DNA from 3 places in the Colwellia sp. BRX10-9 genome. Region 1 is predicted to be linked to each of the others. Evidence: predicted binding sites of a transcription regulator. Region 1 holds the regulator's gene; each other region holds the start of a gene.
What was found. Region 1 encodes sigma-54, which starts transcription at its own class of promoters, with help from an activator protein. Its sites were predicted from a motif close to GTTGGCACGNNNNTNGNNT; they were not measured.
Positions count from the first base shown of each region.

Region 1 (2,281 bases):
ACAACATGAACATTATTGATATGATCAAAATGTCGGCTTAATTTTGCCATCTTAGTCGTGACGTTTTCTCGTAAAGCTTCGGTAATGTCAACATGGTGGCCAGAAAGATTAATTTGCATAAGCTTAATTCCTCATCTTTTCGTTAAAGTAAACTTTTTCGTTGGTTAGAAGGTGGAATAGAAAGTGACTCTCGATATTTTGCTATGGTGCGTCGAGCTACATTTATCCCTTGATCGGCTAATAAATCAGCCATTTTACTATCACTAAGTGGTTTTGCTGGGATTTCGGCAGCAACAAATTTTTTGATTAATGCACGAATAGCTGTTGATGAGCATTCGCCACCGCTTTCGGTGCCAACATGGCTTGAGAAGAAAAACTTCAGTTCGAAAATTCCACGTGGCGTATGCATGTACTTTTGTGTCGTCACTCGTGAAATGGTTGATTCATGCATATCGACAGCTTCGGCAATATCATTTAAAACCATTGGACGCATGGCTTCATTACCATGTTCAAAAAAGCCAATTTGACGTTGCACAATACAGTTTGACACTTTTAATAAGGTATCATTACGGCTTTCTAAGCTTTTAATAAACCATTTAGCTTCTTGTAAATTTGAGCGAATAAATTGTGTGTCAGCTGTCGACTTCATCGAACGTGACATCGAAGCATATTGCTGATTCACCGAAAGTTTTGGCGCAGTATCAGGATTTAATTCAACCACCCAACGGCCATTTTTCTTTTCAACAGAAACATCAGGAATAACATACTGATCGTCACTCTTCATCACACTATCGCCGGGTCTAGGGTCAAGTGATTGAATAAGACGCACCACTTCGCGCAGTTGCTCTTCTTTTAGTCGAGTTTTACGCATTAATGTACGATAGTCTCGGCTACCCAGCAGATTAATATGGTCACGCAAAACTAACTTACTTTCTGCTAACCAAGGTGTAGCGGGGTCAAATTGATTAAGTTGAATGATTAAACATTCTGAAATAGAACGAGCAGCGACACCGACAGGATCAAAGAGGTTAATACGTTTTAGTACCACCTCAATTTCATCAAGCTCTACTCCTTCAATGGCAACACTTTCTAAAATGTCTTCACTAGATACCGTTAAGTAACCGGCGTCATCAACAGCATCAATAATTGCTGTCGCTATAGCGCGGTCTGTTTCGGTAAAAGGGCTTAATTCCATTTGCCAGCGCAAATGATCTTGAATGGAGTCTTGAGTCTCGCCTTGGTAAGTATAATCTTCTGAAGCTGGGCCTGAGCTTGAACTTGCTGCACCGGCCGTGTAGTTATCATCCCAAGTGGTATCCATGTTTAATTCTTCAGGGATATCGTTCTTGTCCATGGCTTCAGTGGTGGTGATTTCATCAATGGTAGGCGTAGCGTCTTCGCTACCATCAGAAGCAGGGGCTTCTTTAACATCACCAGTACCGGCAGTGTGAGCTTCTTCAAGGTTGTCAGTACTTTTATCTTCGGGATTATTTGAAGACTCATCCATTTCTAATAATGGATTACTTTCTAAGGCTTCCTGAATTTCTTGTTGAAGCTCTAACGTAGACAGTTGCAGCAATTTGATTGCTTGCTGCAATTGTGGCGTCATGGTTAATTGTTGTCCTATGCGGAGTTGTAGAGTAGGGCGCATTTAGGTCATTAACTTCCTATTATTTTTAATGGGATATTTTCGTTTTTTTCATACGAAGATACTATTCATTTACTGACTACTATAGCGTGAATTGTTCACCAAGGTATACATCTCTTACGTGTTGATTTGCAAGAATTTGATCTGCAGTACCTTCTGCAATAAGTTCACCATGACTAACAATATACGCATGTTCACATACATCGAGAGTTTCACGTACATTGTGATCAGTGATCAACACACCAATGCCACGTTCTTTTAAGTGTAGAATAATTTTTTTAATATCACCTACTGAAATTGGGTCAACACCAGCAAAAGGTTCATCTAATAAAATAAATTTTGGTTCAGCAGCTAATGCGCGAGCAATTTCTACTCGGCGGCGTTCACCACCAGATAAGCTCATGCCTAAATTATCTTTGATATGACCTATGTTGAATTCTTCAACAAGATGTTCTAATTTCTCTTCACGTTCAGCATCTGATAATTCTTTTCGTGTTTGTAAAATAGCCATAATATTGTCGTAAACACTGAGTTTTCGAAAAATAGAGGCTTCTTGTGGTAAATATCCGATGCCTTTTCTCGCACGCTCATGCATAGGCGCTAACGTCAGGTTTTCGTCATTTAAGATAATAT
Region 1 covers NZ_JACGVV010000005.1:165,858-168,138, forward strand. Annotated here, with positions in the region: gene hpf (ribosome hibernation promoting factor) at 1-119, opposite strand, end outside; gene H4J69_RS05035 (RNA polymerase factor sigma-54) at 143-1,651, opposite strand; gene lptB (LPS export ABC transporter ATP-binding protein) at 1,731-2,281, opposite strand, start outside.

Region 2 (2,281 bases), on a different contig from region 1:
GCTTAGTGAAGACAGATTCACCATTAGTACCGTTGTAAATATATAGGCTGACACTAAACTGACGGTTAAAAACATCTTCTTGCCAGAACTGCCAACCGTTGGTTGAGGCTTGTGCAAAGCTAATGTCATTAATTTCAGAATACATGACATACTGAGTATCGCTGATATTAGCTAACGACATGGTGAGATTTTTTATTGCTTCAACTTGTAAGCTGTTATTTAATCTTGAGAACTGAGACTTCTCTTTTAATAACAATCGGGTGTCTAGATAAATACCTTGGTTGTTAATTTTATAAGCAAGTTTAGCCATCAATTTATTATCAAGAGCATAAATTTTACCGATACTCGCTTGCTCTCTATGCATTAAGTTACTACGGGTAATTAATAAAGACTTTCGATAATCAGAAGAGAAGCACTGTTTACTTTGTGGGAAGATGTCAGCACGAATGGTTACGGTGACCAAATTGCCCTCATAATTTTCATCAACCAGCTCAAAAGAGTTTACGGTACCGCTGGCGCGAATATTTATTTCATTTTGTGTCAATAATCCGTTAACCGTTTTTTGCACACTCGATACGGAAGCTCCGGCAACGAGTAAGGCTTTTTTTAATGCATTCTCTATGGCTAATGTTTTTGCTCGTTCGGCATTGCCCTGCATTATTACTGACTTTCCCTGAGCTTCATACCACTGGGCATCAGCAGAATGAGTGATAAAAAATAAAAGTAGAGCTGATATAAATAAGCGCATATGAAGTCCGTCAGTAAAAAAGGTTTAATATCTACTGTCGAATATGCAGTTTCTATGCCCACTTATTTTAATACGCAAGTAACTTTATAGATTGGCGCGATTTGTGCTTTATTTATATTAGAAACTATTTGATGTCGTTTATCGATATTACTGCAAAACTGATTATTCGCTTTCAGAGCGATCAAGGGGAGCTCAATGAAAAAGTGGCTTATTCCATTATTTATTCCAACGTTGATGTCGTGTTCATCAATGAATATGATGAGTGATGAAGATAATTTTTATAAATCAAAGCAAGAAGTACGAGGTGAAATTGACAGTTTCAATCTACCTCGACATGCGATAGCAGATGTTGTTAAAGGGCTTACTTATCAGATGCTTGAAAGCAGCTCTTTTGTAAACCCTAAAACACCTATCGCGGTAGCTTCTTTTGTCGAATTAGAAAACCTTGAGTCAACTAATTGGCTGGGTAATCAAATATCAGAGAACTTTGTTCATGAATTACAGCGCCATGGTTTAGTTGTTATTGATTTTAAAACGACGGGACATATTCGTGTCACTGCTCAAGGTGATTATGTTTTTAGTCGCGACTGGAAAGAGCTGCCAGAGCGGCAGATTATTGACTATGTTGTAACCGGTACCATGATGGAACAAGAAAATGGTGTGATGATTAATGCTCGGATGATTGGTATGCAATCACGTGTTGTTGTTGCCACGGCACAATCTTTTATTCCAAGCTGGGTAATTGGTGAACAGATTAATCAAGATGAAAGTGTTCGGATAAAAGATGGATTAATCATTCGAAACAGCGTTATGTTAGCAGAAGACGAACGTTCAATTAAAATTGTTAATTAGTTTTTTATATTGATGTAGGACTAACTTTTGGTATTTATGATGAAAAAAATTATTCTTAATATATTAACCGCTGGTAGTTTAGCTTTGTTACTTGCCAGCTGTTCTAGTGTTTATGACAAACACGTACAATGGCAAAGTGTTAAGCCTGAAACCTTCCCTGTGTTACATGCTATTGGCCAAGCGCCGATAAGTTTGCAAAACTCACAACATGAAACGCAGCGTATGTTGATGGCGATTAATGCCTCAAAGCTTGCCGCTTATGCAGAACTTGCAGAACAAGTTTATGGGCAAAAGATAAATGGTGAAATGACCATGTCACAACTGATAATGGGTAAAAATGAAGTGTCAGCGTCAGTTCAAGGTGTCATCCGCGCAGCTAAAGTGATTAAAAGCTATCCTGTTGGCGACAGTTACACCACAGAGTTAAGTTTAGACTTTGAAGATGTTTATAATATTTATTTAGCTTCTTCACCCAAACGTGAAATTAAAGCGGTTACCTATTATTAAGTGTTAACAGCACACCCTTAAAAATCATACTGCAGACTTGCATAAAAATATGCGCCGTTAAAACCGAAAGGAGCTGATCGGCGTGAATATTTGAATACACCTGTGCTATCAACAATGATATTACCTTGTTGATCTTCAATCGTGCCTCCTCGAGAGTTTCCTATACGATTTTTG
Region 2 covers NZ_JACGVV010000029.1:12,504-14,784, reverse strand. Annotated here, with positions in the region: gene H4J69_RS15130 (flagella assembly protein FlgT) at 1-748, opposite strand, end outside; gene H4J69_RS15125 (FlgO family outer membrane protein) at 944-1,600, shown strand; gene H4J69_RS15120 (LPP20 family lipoprotein) at 1,640-2,107, shown strand; gene H4J69_RS15115 (TonB-dependent receptor) at 2,125-2,281, opposite strand, start outside.
Region 2: H4J69_RS15130 (flagella assembly protein FlgT) is a predicted target of sigma-54. The motif match lies at 792-810, and genes of this name have one in related genera.

Region 3 (2,281 bases), on a different contig from region 1:
CATATACCCGAGCAGGTCAGTTTAAATTAAACGATAGTAACTTTGTTGTTAACTCTGCGGGTGAGCATTTATTAGGTTTCCCCGTTAACCCTGACGGCACCTCTGCGTCGGTAAGTTTAAGTACGGCAGAGCCTATTCGTATTCCTACGGCCTCTGGTGCTCCTCAAAAAACCAGTGAAGTAGATGTACGAATGAACTTACCTGCGGGTGATTCTTTCATTAGTAGTGCGCCAGGTAACTTTGATCCCGATGATCCTTTGACTTTTAACCATTCAACTTCAGTGACTATTTTTGATTCATTAGGTGATAGTCATATAATGACTTATTACTTTATTAAAGATAATCCTTCGTCTGATGCTAACGAGTGGATGATGTTTGCTGGCGTTGATGGCATACCGGTAGATTTAGCTGATCCAGGTGGACAGACAGATCCAGATCCAACGGCAGCTCCAGGAACGCCAATAACAAATCCACAAGGTGGCGGTAGTTCAGGTCCGTTATCAGCAAGTGGCGGTGTTACTGGCATGCGTATGTACTTTGATTCTTCAGGTGATTTTGTTGCACAATTACCTATGCCAGGTGACGGTGGTGCTATTACCGTGGCACTTGGAGCGACAATATTAGCCAATGGTGCTGATCCAACTCAAACCGTGAAAATTAATTTTAATCTAGACCCTCTTGGCCCTAATCCAAATGAACCTACGCAGTTTGCTTCAAACTTTGAAGTGACTTCGCTTGAGCAAGATGGCTTAGCGGTTGGTCGATTAACCGGTATAGATATTGGTAGTGATGGTTTAATTCGAGCGACTTACAGTAATGGTACCTCAGAACCATTATCACGCATTGCTTTAGTAAACTTTGCCAATGAACAGGGCTTAACGCAAATTGGTAATACTTCATGGAAAGAAAGTATTAGTTCCGGTGAAGCATTGGCTGGTGAGGCGGGTTCAGGTACTTTTGGTACTATTAATTCATCGGCATTAGAGCAATCAAACGTTAACTTAACCACAGAATTAATCGACTTAATTTCAGCACAACGAAATTTTCAGGCTAACTCTCGTGCACTAGAAGTTGATAACCAGCTAAACCAAACTATTCTACAGATTCGATAAATAAATCTTTAAAATAATCTAGTCTATGATAAATAAAAGAGATAAAACGTAAAATGTTTTATCTCTTTTTATGTTCAGGATGAACGGTATAGATGTAGAGCGAAACATAGCTATTCTTAGGCATCCATTTCTTCATCGCATTAATACTTCTTTATGTGTCAATGCCCGAGCAGCGGATGGTCTTTATCAAACCACCTTTCTTTCAAAACCTCAGTCGGTTCCTTTTCGTTGACGATAAAACGATTATTTTTCCATCTTCCTTTTCCTGTTCTATTTCTTCTGGCACTGTTATTGCATTTCTCATTGTAAGATACAATTTTAGAGATCTGTTATGGACAAAATGCTTTATATCGCAATGAGCGGTGCGAAACAAAATATGCATTCGCTTGCCGTTAATGCTAACAACCTTGCTAACGCTAAGACTACGGGTTTTAAAGCCGATTTAGCACAGGCGCGTTCAATGCAAGCTTTTGGCGAAGGCCTGCCTTCTCGTGTGTTTGCCATGACAGAAAATGCCAGCCAAAACTTTGACAGTGGTTCTTTGATGCAAACTTCTCGAGATTTAGATCTTGCCATTCAAGGGCCGGGTTGGTTTGCTGTTCAAGCTGAAAATGGTACTGAAGGTTATACACGTGATGGCCAATTTAGACTCAACGAAGAAGGTGCTTTAGAAACCTCTAAAGGCGAGCTTGTCTTAGGAGATACTGGCCCGATATTTATACCTCTACCAGTCAATAATATTCATATCAGTAAAGATGGCACCATCATGGTTCAGCCTGAAGGAGCACCTAGTTCTCTTCAAGAAGAAGTGGGTCGTCTAAAAATGGTTAACCCGAGGGTGCAAGAGTTAGCAAAAGGTGCTGATGGCTTGTTTCGTCGAAAAGATGGACTAAATGAGAATGCTGACGTCAATGTCAAAGTCGAAAATGGCATGCTTGAAGCAAGTAACGTAAACCCTATTGGGGAGATGACTGCGATGATTTCTTTGCAACGTCAGTTTGAAATGCAATTAAAACTCATGAAAACAGCCGAAGAAGTTGATGCAAGTTCAGCATCTTTATTACGTGCTTTCTAATTTAAATAAATAATTTTTGAGGTGATTTATGAACCCAGCATTATGGATAAGTAAAACAGGGTTAGATGCGCAAACAAAAGATATTGCGGTAATT
Region 3 covers NZ_JACGVV010000004.1:102,239-104,519, forward strand. Annotated here, with positions in the region: gene flgE (flagellar hook protein FlgE) at 1-1,112, shown strand, start outside; gene flgF (flagellar basal-body rod protein FlgF) at 1,444-2,187, shown strand; gene flgG (flagellar basal-body rod protein FlgG) at 2,216-2,281, shown strand, end outside.
Region 3: flgF (flagellar basal-body rod protein FlgF) is a predicted target of sigma-54. The motif match lies at 1,391-1,409, and genes of this name have one in related genera.